3 regions of the Actinomadura sp. NPDC048032 genome follow, and region 3 is predicted to be linked to each of the others. Evidence: riboswitches for the same ligand, from Rfam matches in the RefSeq annotation. Region 3 holds a riboswitch; each other region holds the start of a gene.
What was found. A riboswitch is a leader RNA that binds a small molecule or an ion and turns the genes downstream of it on or off. The one in region 3 is predicted to bind thiamine pyrophosphate.
Positions count from the first base shown of each region.

Region 1: linked by a shared signal. The riboswitch ahead of thiC (phosphomethylpyrimidine synthase ThiC) and the one ahead of thiO (glycine oxidase ThiO) in region 3 are both predicted to bind thiamine pyrophosphate.
Region 2: linked by a shared signal. The riboswitch ahead of AB0C69_RS08770 (cytosine permease) and the one ahead of thiO (glycine oxidase ThiO) in region 3 are both predicted to bind thiamine pyrophosphate.

Region 1 is NZ_JBEZJP010000353.1:3,032-8,833, reverse strand. Features, by position in the region: partial or broken gene thiC (phosphomethylpyrimidine synthase ThiC) at 1-1,526, opposite strand, end outside; TPP riboswitch at 1,522-1,635, opposite strand; gene AB0C69_RS32380 (hypothetical protein) at 1,685-2,689, opposite strand; gene AB0C69_RS32375 (sensor histidine kinase) at 2,881-4,047, shown strand; gene AB0C69_RS32370 (CDP-alcohol phosphatidyltransferase family protein) at 4,183-4,884, shown strand; gene AB0C69_RS32365 (mannose-1-phosphate guanyltransferase) at 4,881-5,802, shown strand, end outside.
Region 2 is NZ_JBEZJP010000042.1:1,527-7,328, reverse strand. Features, by position in the region: gene AB0C69_RS08775 (PAS domain-containing protein) at 1-85, opposite strand, end outside; gene AB0C69_RS08770 (cytosine permease) at 150-1,496, opposite strand; TPP riboswitch at 1,490-1,607, opposite strand; gene AB0C69_RS08765 (rhodanese-like domain-containing protein) at 1,761-2,096, opposite strand; gene AB0C69_RS08760 (SSI family serine proteinase inhibitor) at 2,300-2,605, shown strand; gene AB0C69_RS08755 (DNA-formamidopyrimidine glycosylase family protein) at 2,729-3,592, opposite strand; gene AB0C69_RS08750 (heavy-metal-associated domain-containing protein) at 3,791-3,997, shown strand; gene AB0C69_RS08745 (hypothetical protein) at 4,063-5,031, shown strand; gene AB0C69_RS08740 (heavy metal translocating P-type ATPase) at 5,060-5,802, shown strand, end outside.
Region 3 is NZ_JBEZJP010000321.1:976-6,777, forward strand. Features, by position in the region: gene thiE (thiamine phosphate synthase) at 1-505, opposite strand, end outside; gene AB0C69_RS30840 (Rv2175c family DNA-binding protein) at 614-988, opposite strand; gene AB0C69_RS30845 (FAD-dependent oxidoreductase) at 1,047-2,282, opposite strand; TPP riboswitch at 2,388-2,501, shown strand; gene thiO (glycine oxidase ThiO) at 2,491-3,618, shown strand; gene thiS (sulfur carrier protein ThiS) at 3,615-3,815, shown strand; gene AB0C69_RS30860 (thiazole synthase) at 3,818-4,594, shown strand; gene AB0C69_RS30865 (EamA family transporter) at 4,730-5,704, shown strand; gene pknB (Stk1 family PASTA domain-containing Ser/Thr kinase) at 5,738-5,802, shown strand, end outside.

The DNA.
Region 1 (5,802 bases), on a different contig from region 3:
CCGGGGTCCAGGGACAGGTTGAACTGGTCCTCCCAGCGGAAGTCGAACCGCGCCTCCGACAGCGCGTCGTCCCACGCCTGCGCGCCCGGATGGCCCTTGGCGAGGTCGGCGGCGTGCGCGGCGATCTTGTATGCGATCACGCCGGCCTTGACGTCCTCGCGGTCCGGCAGCCCGAGATGCTCCTTCGGCGTGACGTAGCAGAGCATCGCGGTGCCGTGCCAGCCGATCATCGCGGCGCCGATCGCCGAGGTGATGTGGTCGTAGCCGGGAGCGATGTCGGTGGTCAGCGGGCCGAGGGTGTAGAACGGAGCGCCGTCGCACCACTCCTGCTGCAGGTCGACGTTCTCCTTGATCTTGTGCATCGGGACGTGCCCGGGGCCCTCGTTCATCACCTGGTTGCCGAACCGCGCCGCGATCCGCGTCAGCTCGCCCTGGGTGCGCAGCTCGGCGAACTGGGCCTCGTCGTTGGCGTCCGCGACGGAGCCCGGGCGCAGCCCGTCCCCCAGCGACCAGGTCACGTCGTAGGCGGCGAAGATCTCGCACAGCTCCTCGAAGCGGGTGTAGAGGAAGTTCTCCTCGTGGTGCGCCAGGCACCAGGCCGCCATGATCGATCCGCCCCGCGACACGATCCCCGTCTTGCGCCGCGCCGTCAGCGGCACGTAGGACAGCAGCACCCCGGCGTGGACGGTCATGTAGTCCACGCCCTGCTCCGCCTGCTCGATCACGGTGTCGCGGAAGACCTCGTAGGTGAGCTCCGCCGGGTCGCCGCCGACCTTCTCCACCGCCTGGTACAGCGGGACGGTCCCCACCGGCACGGGCGAGTTGCGCAGGATCCACTCGCGCGTGGTGTGGATGTCGCGGCCCGTCGACAGGTCCATGATCGTGTCGGCGCCCCAGCGGGTCGCCCACGTCATCTTCTCGACCTCGTCCTCGATCGAGGACGCGACGGCCGAGTTGCCGATGTTGGCGTTGACCTTGACGAGGAAGTTCCGCCCGATCACCATCGGCTCGATCTCGGGATGGTTGACGTTGGCGGGCAGCACCGCGCGCCCGGCGGCCAGCTCGTCCCGGACGAACTCCGGCGCCACGCCCTCGCGCAGCGCGGCGAACTCCATCTCCGGCGTGATCTCCCCGCGCCGCGCGTAGGCGCGCTGCGTCACCGCGCCGCCGGTGGCGCGCCGCGGCCGCCGCGGCAGGGCGCCCTCGCCGTCGGCCTGGGGGAGGCGCCCGCCCGCGCCCGGGGGGAGCGCGGAGGGCGACGAGCGGCGCCCGTCGTCCTCGGGGCGCGCCGCCCGCCCCTCGTACGGGGCGGTGTCGCCGCGCTCGGCGATCCAGGACTCCCGCAGAGGCGGCAGCCCCCTGCGCACGTCGGTCTCCTGCTCTGGATCGGTGTACGGCCCGGACGTGTCGTACAGGACGACGACGTCGCCGTTGGTCAGCGGCACCTCCCGCATCGGGACCCGGATCTCCGGGCGGGAGCCCTGGAGGTAGGTCTTGCGGGCAGCGGGAACCACAGGTTCGGTCATGACGACTCGATCTCTCCCTACGCCGGCATTACCCGGTCAGGTTCATGCGGTCAGCGGCCGTCCCAGCCGCTATCTCAGCCCGGTTCGCCGGGCCCCCGCGATCTGTCGCCACGACGTTAACCCGGGCGGCCCCGGTTGCCGCAACCGCCGCCCATGGGCTAGAACGCGCCCGCGCGGAGGTCGCGCGAGGGGATCGCGAGGGGCAGGGCCAGGACCAGGGTGCGGAGGGGGTCGGGGGCGGACGGCGACCGCTCCAGCTCCACCCGGGCCTCGGCGTCGCCGATGATGCGCAGCGTGGCCGAGCGGCGGCCGTCGACGCCGGTGACGACGCGGCCGCCGCCGGTGGCGCGGGTGGTGCCGAGGAGCATCCCGCCGGCGGTGTGGAAGGACGGCTCGGGCAGGCCGCGCACGAATCCGAGAGGACGGCCGTCCGCGTCGAGGACGCGCACGCGGTCGCGTCCCGGCAGCCGGGACGGGCCGCGGACCATCAGCAGCGCGGCGGCGTGGGGGTCGCGAAGCACGATGGTCCGCCTGCCGCGCCGGCCGCAGGCCACGGCGAGCACCGCGCCGCCGGCCCGGTCGCGGTACCGGCCCGCGCCGTCCACGACGATGCGGCGGGCCCCGGCCAGGGCACCCGCCGCGGGCGGCGGGACCTCCCGGCCCTCGTCGTCGACGACCCGCCAGGCGGCGCCGAGGCGGTCCGCGGTCGCCGTCCGGACGGCCGGGAGCCATCCGGACGGCAGCGACCCGCCCCTGAGCAGGGTCACCGCGTTCCCGTCGACCTCGGCGACGGCCTCGACGCCGGGCGCCCGCTCCGGGTCGAGCCAGAGCGTCCACACCGGGTCGTCGACGGGCCACCTGATCCCGACCGCCTCCACGGCTCCGGCCGGGACGGCCGCCTCCCGCCCACTGCGGCGGAGGGTCACCCCCTGCTCGCCGATGGTCACGATGAGGCGGGCCCGGTGGAGCCGGGCCGCCCAGATGAGGGCGGCCAGGGCGGCGAGCAGGCAGCCGCCGCCGCAGAGCAGCAGGGGCCGGCGGGCACTCTCCGGGTCGAGCGGTCCCGTGCCGGGGCGGGCCGCGAGCAGGAGGGCCGCGCCGGCCGCCGGCGCGGCGGTCAGGACGCGGAGCGGCCATCGGTAGGCCCGCGCGCCGAGCGTCATCCGGAGCCCGGGCGGGGGGACGGGAGGCGGGGGGACAGCAGGCGGGGGGACGGACAACTGTCGGCCCTTCGTGACGGGGTTTGCAGAACTATAGGGCGGGCCTCCGGCCGCGCAGGGGGCGCCGAAAGGACCGGTCGCGCGGGGGCGCGGGCCGCGGCGCGAAGATCGCGTGCGTGGGGGAGAATGGGCGCGTGCTGACGGTGCCCCGGGTCGAGGTGACGGTGAAGGACGCCCTGGCGGCGTCGGCGCTGGCGGGAGCCGCGGCCGCCGCCGCGGTGCTGTGGCCCGGCGTGCGGGGCCTGGACGCGCCCGGCGCGGTGCTCCTGGTGGCCGCGCACGTCCCGCTCGCGGTGATCCGGCGGTGGCCGGCCCCCGGCCTGCTGGCACTGGTGGTCCTGGTGCTGCCCTACCACCTGGCGCAGTACCAGCACCACGCGCTGGTGCCCGCCGAGGTGGTCGCGCTGTTCGCCTACGCGGTGCTCGGGCGCCGGGTGCGGATCGTCCTCGGCGTCGTCGGCTGCCTGCTCGCCGTCTGCGTGGTCGGCGCGGCGATGCGGGCGGGCGGCGGATCCCTGCGCGAGCAGATCGCCGTCATCGAGGCCGTGGTGTCGGTCGTCATCGCCGTCCAGGTGTGGCGGGTGCACCGGGCGCGGCTCGCGACGATCACCGAGCGGGCCGAGCGGGCCGAGCGCACCCGGGAGGAGGAGGCGCGCCGGCGGGTCGCCGAGGAGCGCCTGCGGATCGCCCGCGACCTGCACGACCTGCTCGCGCACAGCATCACCCTGATCGGCGTGCGGGCCGGCGCCGCGGCCCACCTGGTGCGCGGGGACCGGCCGCTCGACCGGGAGGAGCTGGCCGACGCGCTCGCCTCCATCGCCTCGACGTGCCGGGACGCGCGGATCGAGCTGCGCGGCACGCTCCAGGTCCTGCGCGGCACCGACGTCGGCGCCCCCGAGACGCTGCCGGGCCTCCACGCCCTCGCCGGCCTCGTCGACGCGGCGCGCGGCGGCGGGATCGACGTCGACCTGCGGGACGGGGACGTCGGGACGCCGCCCCCGGAGACGGGGGTCGCGGCGTACCGGATCGTCCAGGAGGCCCTGACCAACGTTGTCAAGCACGCCGCCGCGAGGCGCGCGACGGTGAGCCTGGAGCGCGACGGCGGGAGCCTCGTCGTCCGGGTCTCCGACGACGGCCGGGGGCCGTCCGGCGGCCCGCCCGAGGGGTTCGGGATCCTCGGGATGATCGAGCGGGCGCGCAGCGTGGGCGGGACGTTGGACGCGGGGCCGGGGGAGTCCGGCGGGTTCGTCGTCACCGCCGTCCTCCCGCTGGAGAACGCCGCCGCGCCCCACCGGGCGTGACGCGCGCCCCCGGGAGGCGCCGGCGGCGCCCGCCCGCCGGAACCCTCCCGACTTCCGACGCCGACACCGCCGGGGGGCTTTCCACCCCTTACGGATAGGGTCAGGATCAAGGGGACCAGGGGAGGCGACACGTCGGTGAGCACTTTGCAGGAGGCCCCACAGGACCGGATCTTCACGGTGCCCAACATCCTGAGCCTCGCCCGGCTCCTGGGCGTCCCGCTGTTCCTGTGGCTCGTCCTGGTCGAGGCGGACTGGTGGGCGCTCGGCCTGCTGGTGTTCGCGGGGCTGTCGGACTGGCTGGACGGGAAGCTGGCTCGGGCGTTCAACCAGACGAGCAAGCTCGGCATGGTCCTCGACCCGGCCGCCGACCGCCTCTACATCCTGGCCACGCTCGTCGGGCTCACCATCCGCGACATCATCCCGCTGTGGCTGGTGCTCGCGCTCGTCGCCCGCGAGGTGTCGATCCTGCCGATCGCGCCGATCGTGCGGCGGCTCGGGTACGGCGGCACGCTGCCCGTGCACTTCATCGGCAAGGCGGCGACGATGTGCCTGCTGTACTCCTTCCCGCTGCTGCTGCTCGGCGACCACGGCGGCGCCGCGGGCACCGCGGCGCGGGTCGTCGGATGGGCCTTCGCCGTCTGGGGGACGGCCCTGTACTGGTGGGCGGCGGTCCTCTACTGGGAGCAGACGCGGCGGCTGGTGCTGGCCGGCCGCGGCGCCCCGCCCCCGTCCTCCGGGCCGGGCGGCGAGCCCGGGGCGGGCGATCCGGGGGCCGCGGAGGGGCCGGGCGCGGAACCGCCGGCCGGCGGCCAGAAGGGAGCTGAGACCCCCCGATGAAGGCCGTCGTGATGGCGGGAGGCGAGGGGACGCGGCTGCGTCCGATGACCGCCAACCAGCCGAAGCCCCTGCTGCCGCTCGTCAACCGGCCGATCATGGAGCACGTGCTGCGGCTGCTGAAGAGGCACGGGTTCGGCGAGACCGTCGTCACCGTCCAGTTCCTGGCCGCGCTGATCCGCAACTACTTCGGCGACGGCGAGGAGCTCGGCATGTCGCTGAGCTACGCGACCGAGGAGGTCCCGCTCGGCACCGCCGGCAGCGTGAAGAACGCGGAGGAGGCGCTGCGCGACGACCGCTTCCTGGTGATCTCCGGGGACGCCCTCACCGACATCGACCTGACCGACATGGTGCGGTTCCACGAGCGCAACGACGCGCTCGTCACCATCGGCCTCAAGCGCGTCCCGAACCCGCTGGAGTTCGGGATCATCATTGTGGACGACGCGGGGCGCGTGCAGCGGTTCCTGGAGAAGCCCACCTGGGGCCAGGTGTTCTCCGACACCGTCAACACCGGCATCTACGTGATGGAGCCGGAGGTCCTGGAGCACGTCGCGGAGGGCGAGCCGGTCGACTGGTCCGGGGACGTCTTCCCGAAGCTGCTCGCCGAGGGCGCCCGCCTGTTCGGGTACGTGGCCGACTGCTACTGGGAGGACGTCGGCACCCACGAGAGCTACCTGAAGGCGCAGGCGGACATGCTCTCCGGGCAGGTCGGCATCGAGCTGGACGGCTTCGAGATGTCGCCGGGCGTGTGGGTCGCCGAAGGCGCGGAGGTGGACGCCGAGGCCGTCCTCAAGGGGCCGCTCTACATCGGCGACTACGCGAAGGTCGAGGCGGGCGTCGAACTGCGCGAGTTCACCGTGCTCGGCAGCAACGTCGTCGTCAAGGAGGGCGCCTTCCTGCACCGCGCGATCGTCCACGACA
Region 2 (5,802 bases), on a different contig from region 3:
GGTCCACGGCTACGATCGCGTCGGCGGCGCTCTCGATGACGGCCCGCGCGATCGGATCGTGCACGTGCTGATACACGTCTGTCATCGTGCCACCGCACTCCGGCATGGCGCCGGGCAACTTGCGCCGAAACTTGCTTTCGACCCAAACCTTACCGTCTGGTAAGCCTACCGATGAGCAGGGCCGCGACCCCCGCCACCAGGAACGACAGCAGCGAGGCGCTCATCCACGTCTGCGGCGTGAAGTGCAGCGCGTCCCGCACGTCCGACCAGAAAGCGGTCCACCGCGCGACCGTGCCCGGGTTGACGAGCTGGTAGACGACGAACCCGATCGCCCATGCCGCGATCATGCCCCAGCGGGACGGCGCGGTCCGCGAGACGTCCCAGCCGCCGGCCCGGCGGCGGCCGAGGAAGAAGTCGGCGGCGAGGACGCCGAGCATCGGCACGAACACCGATCCGATCAGCGACAGGAAGCCCGCGTAGTCGCCGATGTCGAGGACCAGCGCGAGCACGGTGATGCCGACGCCGAGCGCGACGCTCAGCACCCGGCGGTCGGCCCGGGGGAACAGGTTCTGGATCGACACCGCCGTGGAGTAGGTGTCGGCGAACGACTGGTCGGCCTCCCGCAGCACGAACACGGCGAAGAACACCACGCCCAGCGAGACGCCCAGGAACGGGTCGAAGATCCTGCTCGAGTCGCCCGCCACCAGCGCCAGCGCGAGCAGCCCGAGGACGTAGGCGACGATCTGCGTGACGGAGTAGCCGACGGCCGCGGCGCCGAAGGCCCCGCGCTCGGTGCGCGCGTGCCGGGTGTAGTCGGCGGCGACCGGGACCCAGGAGATCGACACCGCCAGCGCGGCGTCCGCGCCGAGCCAGAACCCGCCCCACGAGCCCTGCGTCAGGTCGGGCAGCGGCTCCCGGACGAGCTGGACGTAGAAGTACACGAGCGCGATCGCCACGGCGACGGTCACGTAGCGGCGCAGCAGCCGCACCGAGCCGAGCGGCCAGACCGTCAGCACGGTGGTGATCGCGCCCGCGGCGACCACGTAGCCCCAGCGCGGGACGCCGTCCCACAGCTCGCGGGCGGCGTCGGCGATGACGATCAGCTCGAACGTCCCCCACCCGACGAGCTGGGCGATGTTGAGGACGGTCGGCGCGTACGACAGCTTCGCGCCGAACAGGCCGCGCAGCAGCACCATCGCGGGCTGCCCGGTCCGCGCGCCGGGCACGGCGGCCAGGCCGAGCATCAGCCCGCCGAGGGCCGTCCCGACGGCCATCGCGACGATGCCCGCCATGATCGAGATCGTGGGGCGGCCGCCGGCGTCCGGCGCGAGGACGGTGTAGGCGCCGGAGAAGGCCAGGAGGCTGACCCCGAGGTTCCCCCAGAAGGCGCTCTGGTCCCAGAAGCCGAGGACCTTGGGGGCCGGCTCGTCGAGGGTGAAGGGGACCTCGTCGGGGGCGCGCTCGCCCTGAGGGCGCTTTTCGACGTCGGACGTCACGGGACACACACTCCCTACGCCGGCATTACCCGGACAGGTTCATGCGGTCGGCGACGCCTTGGAGGCCGCCCTCTCAGCCCGGCTGTGGCCCGAGCTCCCGCGGTCATCGGTCAGGCCCGATCGTACAACCGCCCGTCACGCCCCAGAAGAGGGCAACCGGGTCAGATCACGCGAAAGTTTTCAGATCCCCCAGAGTCATCGAGCTCATGCAGCGACATCGACGCTCACGCAGCACCATCGACGCTCACGCGGTGTCATCGACGCTCACGCGACGTACGGCGGACCATCCCCCGCGCCCTCCATCGGCCGGCCCGCCTCGGCCCACCCGTGCATGCCGTCGCCGACGTTCCTCGCCAGCCACCCCGCCTGATTGAGCGCGGACGTGACCTGGGCGGACCGCGCCCCGGACCGGCAGATCACGTAGACCTCCCGGTCGCGGGGGATCTCGCCGGCGCGGTCGCCGAGATGGCGCATGGGGATATGGACCGCCGCGGGCGCGTGGCCCGCGTCCCACTCGTCCTGCTCCCGGACGTCCAGCAGGTAGCCGTCCTGCGGAACATCCGCGGCGACCACGGCCGGCACGTCTTCCCCGAAATTCATCACACCCCCCATGGAACCGTGCGAAGCCCCCCTGCGTCGAATCACGCATGCGGTATCGGACGCTCGTTTTCGCAGCGCCCGGGCTGGCCTTGCTCCTGTCCACGGCCGCCTGCGGCGACGAACAGGCAAACGGAAACTCCGCCGGAGCGCCTTCGGGCACGACGTCCGTGCAGCCGTCCGGCTCACCGGCGGACACGCTCACCGTGCGGGTGAAGGCCTCCAAGGAGGCGCCCGCCAAGACCTGGAGGCTGTCCTGCGCCCCGCCGGGCGGGGACCATCCCGAGGCGGCCGGCGCCTGCGCGGCGCTCACCAAGGTCAAGGATCCCTTCGCGCCCGTCCCCAAGGACCAGATGTGCACCAAGATCTACGGCGGTCCGGAGATCGCCACGGTCGAGGGCACCTGGCAGGGCAAGCGGATCGACACCACGTTCACCCGCGACGACGGCTGCCAGCTGCACCGCTGGAGCCAGATCGGCCCGGTCTTCGGGAACGTCCCGAAGGTCCGCTGATCCCGTCCCCGATCCTTCGTCCCGTCCGGACGAGCCATCCCCGTTCCGGCTCCGTCCCCGACTCCCGTCGCCAGGCCCCGGCACCCGCCGGGGCCTGGCCCGTCTCACGGCGCCCGGGGCCCGCTACTTGAGGAGGCGGGACATGCGGCGGTCGGCGAGCGGCTTGCCGCCCGTCTGGCAGGTGGGGCAGTACTGGAGCGCCGAGTCGGCGAACGACACCTCGCGCACTGTGTCCCCGCACACCGGGCATTTCTCGCCCGCGCGCCCGTGCACCCGCAGACCGGTCTTCTTCTCGCCCTTGAGGTCCTGGGCTTCGAGGCCGCGCGAGCGCTCCACCGCGTCCCGCAGCGTGGTGACGATCGCCTCGTGCAGGACGGCGACGTCCTCCTCGGTCAGCGAGGACGCGATCTTGAAGGGGGACATCCTGGCGACGTGCAGCACCTCGTCGGAGTAGGCGTTGCCGATACCGGCGATCACCTTCTGGTCGCGCAGCAGCCCCTTGATCTGGCTGCGCTTGCCGTTGACGATCCCCGCCAGGGCGGCGGTGGTGAACGACTCGTCCAGGGGGTCGGGGCCGAGTGAAGCCACGCCGGGCACGTCGTCGGGGTCGCGGACGACGTAGACGGCGAGGCCCTTCTTGGTGCCGGCCTCGGTGAGGTCGAAGCCCGAGCCGTCGTCCAGGTGCACGCGCAGGGCGAGCGGGTTCTTGCCTCCGGGCCGGACGGGCCTGGCCGGGATCTCGTCGCGCCAGCGCAGCCAGCCGGCGCGGGCGAGGTGGACGACGAGGTGCAGCCCGTCGACGTCGAGGTCGAGGAACTTGCCGTGCCGGGTCGCGCCGGTGACGGTCAGCCCGCCGAGCGCGGTCACCGGCGGGTCGTAGGTCTTCAGCGCGGAGATGGCGAGAACATCGACGCGGGCGACGGCATGGCCGACCGCGCGCTCCCGCAGGAACCCCGCCAGCGCCTCCACCTCAGGTAGCTCAGGCATGGGTTCAGTATCCGCGACGAGGCACGCTGCCGGAACGTCCGTCCACAGCCCTGTGGACGCCTGTGGAAAACTCTGGGGGCGGTGTGACCCGGATCTCGGAATCACCGATACCCCCCAGGGGTTGTCACGGGTGTCCGGTTATGGCAGCATGAGGCCCACGAGATACCCCCCAGGGGTAAAACATCGAGGGAGAAGACGATGAGCACCGCCACCTACACCGTCAGCGGAATGACCTGCGGCCACTGCGTGAGCTCGGTGACCGAGGAGGTCGAGCAGATCGCCGGTGTGACCGGCGTGGACGTCGACCTCCAGACCGGCAGGGTCACCGTCACGAGCGAGACCCCCCTCGACGACGCCCGGGTCAAGGACGCCGTCGAGGAGGCCGGATACCAGCTGACCTCCTGAGCGGACCGCGCCTCGCCCCCGCGGCGGGGTGCGTCCCTCGCAACACCGAGCGGAGTGAAACGGCAATGAACAGCGCGACCAGGCTGGGGGCCTACGCGGTGGGCCTGGCGGTCGTCTTCGGAGGCGCCGCGAGCGTCGGCAAGATCGTCGGCCCCGTCGGAGGAACGGCGAAGATGGCGTCCCACGAGAACGGCGAAGGCGGGCACGGCAGCGGAGGGCACGGCGGCGGTGGGCACGAGACCGCGGCGTCCCACGCGCCGGGCGGCCTCCAGGTGTCGGAGGACGGCTTCACGCTGGCCCCGCAGCGGACCGTCCTCACCGCCGGGGAGAAGACGGACTTCCGGTTCACGATCAACGGGCCGGACGGCAGGCCCGTCACCGGGTTCAAGCCGCTGCACGGCAAGCGCCTGCACCTGATCGTGGCGCGGCGCGACCTGTCCGGCTTCCAGCACGTGCACCCGACCGAGGCCGGGGGCGGCGTCTGGACCGTCCCGATCACGCTGGCCAAGCCCGGCGTGTACCGGTTCTTCACCGACATCCAGCCGGACGGCGCGAAGCGGCAGCTCACGCTCGGCACGGACGTGTTCGTCCCCGGCGACCTGAAGCCCGCGCCGCTGCCCGGGCCCGAGCAGGTCGCGAAGGTGGACGGCTACGAGGTGCGGCTCACCGGGGGCCTCACTCCCGGGAAGTCGACCGAGCTGACCCTGAGCGTGAGCAAGGACGGCAGGCCGGTCACCGACCTGGAGCCCTACCTTGAGGCCTACGGGCACCTCGTCGCGCTGCGGCAGGGCGACCTGGCCTACCTCCACGTCCACCCGGACGGGGAGCCCGGCGACGGCGAGACCGAGCCCGGCCCCGGGATCACGTTCTTCGCCGAGGCGCCCAGCTCCGGCGCGTACCGCCTGTACCTGGACTTCAAGCACGACGGCAAGGTCCGCACGGCCGAGTTCACGGTGCACGCCGGGAACGTCCCCGCCCAGGAACAGGGCGAGGAGCCCGAACCGGGCCACGACGACCGGCCCCACACCCACTGACGTTCCGATCGAGGCAGAGGAGGACGCGATGAGCACGGACGCTGTGTCCGGGCGTGTCGAGCTGGCGATCGGCGGTATGACGTGCGCGTCGTGCGCCAACCGCATCGAGCGGAAGCTCAACAAGATGGACGGCGTGACCGCCACGGTCAACTACGCCACCGAGAAGGCCAGGGTCGAGTTCGCGCCGGAGGTCTCGCCCGACGAGCTGATCGCCACGGTGGAGAAGGCGGGCTACTCCGCCGCCCTCCCCGCCCCGCCGAAGGCCGCCGGCGAGGCGGCCCCGGAGCCGGCCGACGAGCTGCGCCCGCTGCGGCAGCGGCTGGTCACCGCGGTGGTGCTGTCGATCCCGGTGATCGCGATGGCGATGGTCCCGGCGCTCCAGTTCGAGGCGTGGCAGTGGCTGTCGCTGACGCTCGCCGCCCCCGTCGTGGTGTACGCGGGCTGGCCGTTCCACCGGGCCGCGGCGGTCAACCTGCGGCACGGCACGGCGACCATGGACACGCTGATCTCGCTCGGCACGCTGGCCGCGTTCGCGTGGTCGCTGTGGGCGCTGTTCTTCGGCACCGCGGGAGAGCTGGGCATCAAGCACGGGTTCGAGTTCTCGATGACCCGCTCGGACGGGTCGATGAACATCTACCTGGAGGCCGCCTCCGGCGTGATCATGTTCATCCTCGCCGGGCGGTACTTCGAGACGCGCTCCAAGCGCCGTGCGGGCGCCGCGCTGCGCGCCCTGCTGGAACTCGGCGCCAAGGAGGTCTCGGTCGTCCGGGA
Region 3 (5,802 bases):
GCGCCGCGACGTACTCCAGCAGCTTCGGGCCGGGGGCGGCCCGGCCGGGCTTGGTCGGCGTGGGCCACACCGGGCCCGCGCAGAAGTAGTCGGCGCCGGGCTCGGCGGCCGCCGCCGACGCCTGCTCGCCCGAGTGCGTCGACCGGCCGATCAGCATGTCGCCCCCGACGATCGCGCGGGCGGCGGGCACCGGCAGGTCGTCCTGGCCGAGGTGCAGCACGTCGGCGCCGACCGCGTGCGCGATGTCGGCCCGGTCGTTGACGGCCAGCAGCGCCCCGTGCCGCTCGCACGCCGCCCGGAACACCTCCAGGTAGGCGGTCTCCTGGCGGGCCTCCAGGCCCTTCTGGCGGAGCTGGACGATGTCGACTCCGCCCGCGAGCACGGCGTCGAGGAAGGCCGGCAGGTCTCCCTGGCGCTCCCGCGCGTCCGTGCAGAGGTAGAGGCGGGCGCGGCTCAGCCGGGCGCGCAGCGCGACGGCGCGCTCGGTGGGGAGGTGCCTGGACACGGCCGGGGAACGTCCTTTCCACAGATGATCACGAAATCGCGCGCGCGGTCGCCCGCCGCGCGCGACCCCGCGATCGTGTCACGTGCGTCTCACGCCGCCGGCGGCGGCCTAGAAGGCGAGCGCCTGGGCGCGGCGGCGGACCTCGGTCCCCCGGTTCTCGGTGAGCGCGTCCACGGGCGTTCCCGGCAGCGTGTCGTCGGCCGTGAACAGCCACCGGATGGTCTCGGCGTCGTCGAAGCCGGCGTCCGACAGGAGCGTCAGCGTGCCGGGCAGTCCCTTGATGACCTGGCCGTCCTTGATGAAGGCCGCGGGCACCATCGGCTCCCCGCCCCGGCGCACCGCGAGGATGCGGTGCTCGTGGATGAGCTGCTTGATCCGGTTGGGCTTGATCCCGAGCCTGTCGGCGGTCTCCCGGAGGGTGAGCCACTCGCCGACCAGGGCGTCGGTGCGGGGGTCCAGTGCGCTGTCAACGGTTGCGTGCATCTGCGTCACGCCCCCTTGCTACCACGCCTTCGGAAGACTCAAACCCGCTGCGCAGCCGTTACGTCCCCTCTGATCGCTCTGCGCGAACAGCCTGCCGCACGGGGACGTCCGGGTCGGCGATCGCCTCCGGATCCACCGGCGTCCCCGCGGCGATCACGCGCCTCGCCTGTACCAGGTCGCGGGGCCGGCCGACGGTGAGGATCGCGTCGAGGCGGTCTCCGGTCAGCCATGCCACCGCCCACCTGGGATCGGACGGGTCGCCCCTGCGCACGAGCCGCTCGGACGCGGAGTGGTCGCCCGCGTACTGGACCATGCGCCCGAACTGCTCCGACCAGAAGTACGGGGCGGCGTCGTACACGGCGTCCTGCCCGAGCAGGGCCGCGGCGGCGACCTCGGGGGCGTTCAGCGCGGCGTCCCAGTGCTCGACGAGCAGCCTGCGCCCGTAGCGGTGCGACCACCAGGCGGCGCAGTCGCCGACCGCCACGACGTCGCGCCGCAGCGCGCCCGGGGTCTCCTCTCCCATGTAGGTCCGGAAGGAGCCGTCGGTGACGACCCCGCGCTCCAGCAGCAGCCCGGAGCCCTCCAGCCACGACAGGACGGGCCGGACCCCGACGCCGACGACCACCTCGTCGGCGTCGACGCGGCCGCCCCCGGCGAGGACGAGGCCGCCGTCGCGCACCTCCGCGACCTTCACCCCGGTCCGCAGCTCGACGCCGGCCTCGGCGTACCAGGGGGCGGTGAGCGCGCCGACCTCGGGCCCGATCGCGCCCGCCAGCGGGGTGTCGGCCGCCTCCACGACGGTGACCGCGCAGCCCCGGCGGGCCGCGGCGGTGGCGACCTCGGCGCCGATCCAGCCCGCGCCGACGATCACGATCCGGGCGCCGGCGGTGAGCCGGGCGCGCAGGTCGCGGGCCTCGTCGATGGTGCGCAGCACGTGCTGCCGCCCCTCCCCGGGCAGCGTGATCGGGGCGGCGCCGGTCGCGATCACCAGCCCGTCGAAGGGCAGGTCGCCCGCCGTGGACGCCACCGTTCCGCCGCGTCCGGGCCCGTCCAGCCGCAGGCCGGTGGCGCGCTCGCCGAGCAGCAGCTCGCAGCGCAGCGCGTCCCAGTCGGCGTCGACGGTCGTGTCGTCGGACTCGCCCGCGAGGACGGCCTTCGACAGCGGCGGCCGGTCGTAGGGCCGGTGCCGCTCCGCCGACACGAGGGTCAGCGCGCCCTCGTACCCCTTGCTCCGCAGGGCCTCCACGGCGCGCACGCCGGCCAGCCCGCCACCCACGACGATGACCCTCTCCATGAAGGTCACCCTAACGGGCGGCGTTCCGCGGATGGACAGGTGTCCAGGCAGTTGCCCGGTTCGCCGAGGTCGTAAGGTGGGGGCAGCGGAACGGCACAGCAGAACAGCACAGAGCGCGGGAGTCCGGTGCGACCGGGCTGAGAGGGCGGCTGAACGGGCCGCCGACCGCCACGACCTGATCCGGATCATGCCGGCGAAGGGAGCGAGCATGCAGATCGTCATCATCGGCGCCGGGGTGATCGGCCTCGCCACCGCCTGGCGCACCGCCGCCGGCGGCGCCGCCGTCACCCTCGTCGACCCCGCGCCCGCCTCCGGGGCCTCCTCCGTGGCGGCGGGCATGCTCACCCCGGTCAGCGAGCTGAGCTACGGCGAGGAGCCGCTGCTGCGGCTCGGCCTCGCCTCCCGCGACCGGTACGGCGCGTTCGCCGCCGAGCTGGAGGAGCTGACCGGCCTGGAGACCGGCTACCGCACCGACGGGATCGTCGAGGTCGCGTTCGACTCCGACGACCTGCGGCACCTGGACGACCTGCGCCGGTTCCAGGAGAGCCTGGGCATCCCCGCCGAGGCGCTCACCGGCCGCGAGTGCCGGCGGCTGGAGCCGATGCTCGCGCCCGGCGTGCGCGGCGGCCTGCTCGCCCCCGAGGACGGCTCGGTCGACCCCCGCAGGCTCGCCCCGGCGCTGCTGGCGGCGTGCGAGCGGCTGGGCGTCCGGCTCGTCCGGCGGCGGGCCGAACGGGTCGTCGTCGAGAACGACGCCGCCGCCGGCGTGGGGCTGGACGACGGCACCGTGATCCCCGCGGACCGGGTGCTGCTGGCCGCCGGGCCGTGGTCGGGCGACCTCGGCGGCCTGCCTCCCGGGACCGTTCCACCCGTCCGCCCGGTCAAGGGCCAGGTGCTCCGGCTGCGCACCCGCGCGCCGTTCCTGCGGCGGCCGACCCGCGGCCTCGTCCGGGGATCGTCGGTCTACCTGGTGCCGCGCGCCGACGGAGAGATCGTCGTCGGCGCCACGCAGGAGGAGCTGGGCTTCGACACGCGGGTCACCGCCGGCGGGCTGTGGGAGCTGCTGCGCGACGCCCGCGAGCTGCTCCCCGGCATCACCGAGCTGGAGTTCGCGGAGGTCACCGCCGGGCTGCGGCCCGGCTCGCCCGACAACGCGCCCGTGATGGGGCCGACCGCGCTGCCCGGCCTGCTGGTGGGCACCGGGCACTTCCGCAACGGCATCCTGCTCACGCCCGTGAGCGCCGACATCCTGTCCGCGATGCTGCTGGACGGGCCCGTCCCCGAGGTCGCCGGGCCGTTCGCCCCCGACCGCTTCTCCCCCGAGGTGAGCGCATGAAGGTGATCGTCAACGGTGAGCCGCGCGAGCTGCCCGACGGCGCGAGCGTGGCCGAGGTCGTCGCGTCCGTCACCGCGGCCGCGACGGGCGTGGCCGCGGCGCTGAACGACGAGGTCGTCCGGCGCGCGGAGTGGGCGGCCACGCCCCTGCGGGACGCCGACCGCGTCGAAGTGCTGACCGCCGTCCAGGGAGGATGAGGATGAACGACACCGACGGGCTGGTCATCGCGGGCGAGGAGCTGGGCTCGCGGCTGATCATGGGGACGGGCGGGGCGCCGAGCATGGCGGTGCTGCGCGAGGCGCTGACCGCGTCCGGGACGGAGCTCACCACGGTCGCGATGCGCAGGGTGGACCCGTCCGCGCGCGGCTCGGTGCTGGACGTGCTGACCGAGTGCGGCATCCGGGTGCTGCCGAACACCGCGGGCTGCTTCACCGCGGGCGAGGCCGTCCTGACGGCCAAGCTCGCCCGGGAGGCGCTCGGGACGAACTGGGTCAAGCTGGAGGTGATCGCCGACGAGCGCACGCTGCTGCCCGACCCGATCGAGCTGGTCGAGGCCGCCGAGCAGCTCGTCGACGACGGCTTCGTCGTCCTGCCCTACACCAGCGACGACCCGGTCCTCGCGCACCGTCTGGAGCAGATCGGCTGCGCGGCCGTGATGCCGCTCGGCTCGCCGATCGGGTCGGGGCTCGGCATCCGCAACCCGCACAACATCGAGCTGATCGTGGAGCGCGCGACCGTCCCGGTGATCCTGGACGCGGGGCTCGGCACGGCGTCGGACGCGGCCCTGGCCATGGAGCTCGGCTGCGACGCCGTGCTCCTCGCGACGGCCGTCACCCGTGCGCAGTCCCCGGCGCGGATGGCCGCCGCGATGCGGCACGCGGTCGAGGGCGGGCGGCTCGCGCGGCTCGCCGGGCGCATCCCCAAGCGCCGCTACGCCCAGGCGTCCTCCCCGTTCGACGGGCTCGCGACTTCGTAGCGGAGCTAAAGCCACACATGTAGAAATATTCGCTGGACCTGCACATTCGCGCGCCACCAGACTGGACACACCGGGGCGCAACCGCACACATCGCTTCGGTGTCGATGGAAGCGTCCCCTCCCTAAGGTGCGTGACATGCAGCAGAACAGCGGTGCGCGCGCGAACAAGCTCGCGGTGGCGGCGGCGACGGTCACGGTGGTCTTCTGGGCCTCGGCCTTCGTCGCCATCCGCAGCGCGGGCGACGAGTACAGCCCCGGCGCCCTCGCCCTCGGCCGCCTCCTGTCCGGGACGGTCGTACTGGGAGTGATCTGGCTCGTCCGGCGCGAGGGCCTGCCGCCCAAGGCCGCCTGGCCCGGCATCGTCACCGCCGGCCTCCTGTGGTTCGGCGCCTACATGGTCGTCCTGAACTGGGGCGAGCAGCTGGTGGACGCCGGCACCGCCGCCCTCGTCGTCAACATCGGGCCGATCCTCATCGCGCTCCTCGGCGGCTGGCTGCTGAAGGAGGGCCTGTCGTCCCGGCTGCTGCTCGGCATGGCCGTGTCGTTCACCGGCGCCGCCGTCGTCGGGCTGTCGATGTCCGGCGACGGCCGCGCGTCCGTCGGCGGGGTGCTGCTCTGCCTGGCCGCCGCCGTCACCTACGCGGCGGGCGTCGTCGCCCAGAAGCCCGCGCTGAGGCACGCGTCGGCGCTGCAGTTCACCACGTTCGCCTGCGCGATCGGCGCGCTCGCCTGCCTGCCGTTCTCCGGGCAGCTCGTCTCGCAGGCCGCGCACGCCCCCGCGGGCGCCACCCTCAACATGGTCTACCTGGGCGTCTTCCCGACCGCGGTCGCCTTCACGACCTGGGGATACGCCCTCGCCCGCACGACCGCCGGGAAGATGGGCGCCACCACCTACGCCGCGCCCGCCCTGGTGGTGCTGATGTCGTGGCTGTTCCTCGACGAGGTCCCCGGCCCGGTCACCCTCGGCGGCGGCCTGCTGTGCCTCGCCGGCGTGGCCGTCTCCCGCAGCACGCGGTCGCTGCGGCGCCGCGTCCCGCCCGTCACACCGGAACCGGGCGCCCCGGGGGCGTCACCCTCCGGGCTCATCGATGCTCATACTCGCGACGGATGAGATCCACGCGGATTCGCCCGTAAACTCGCACCGATGGACGCGACGGTTGCTGATCCACTCGTCGGGCGGGTGCTCGACGGGCGGTACCGCATTGAGTC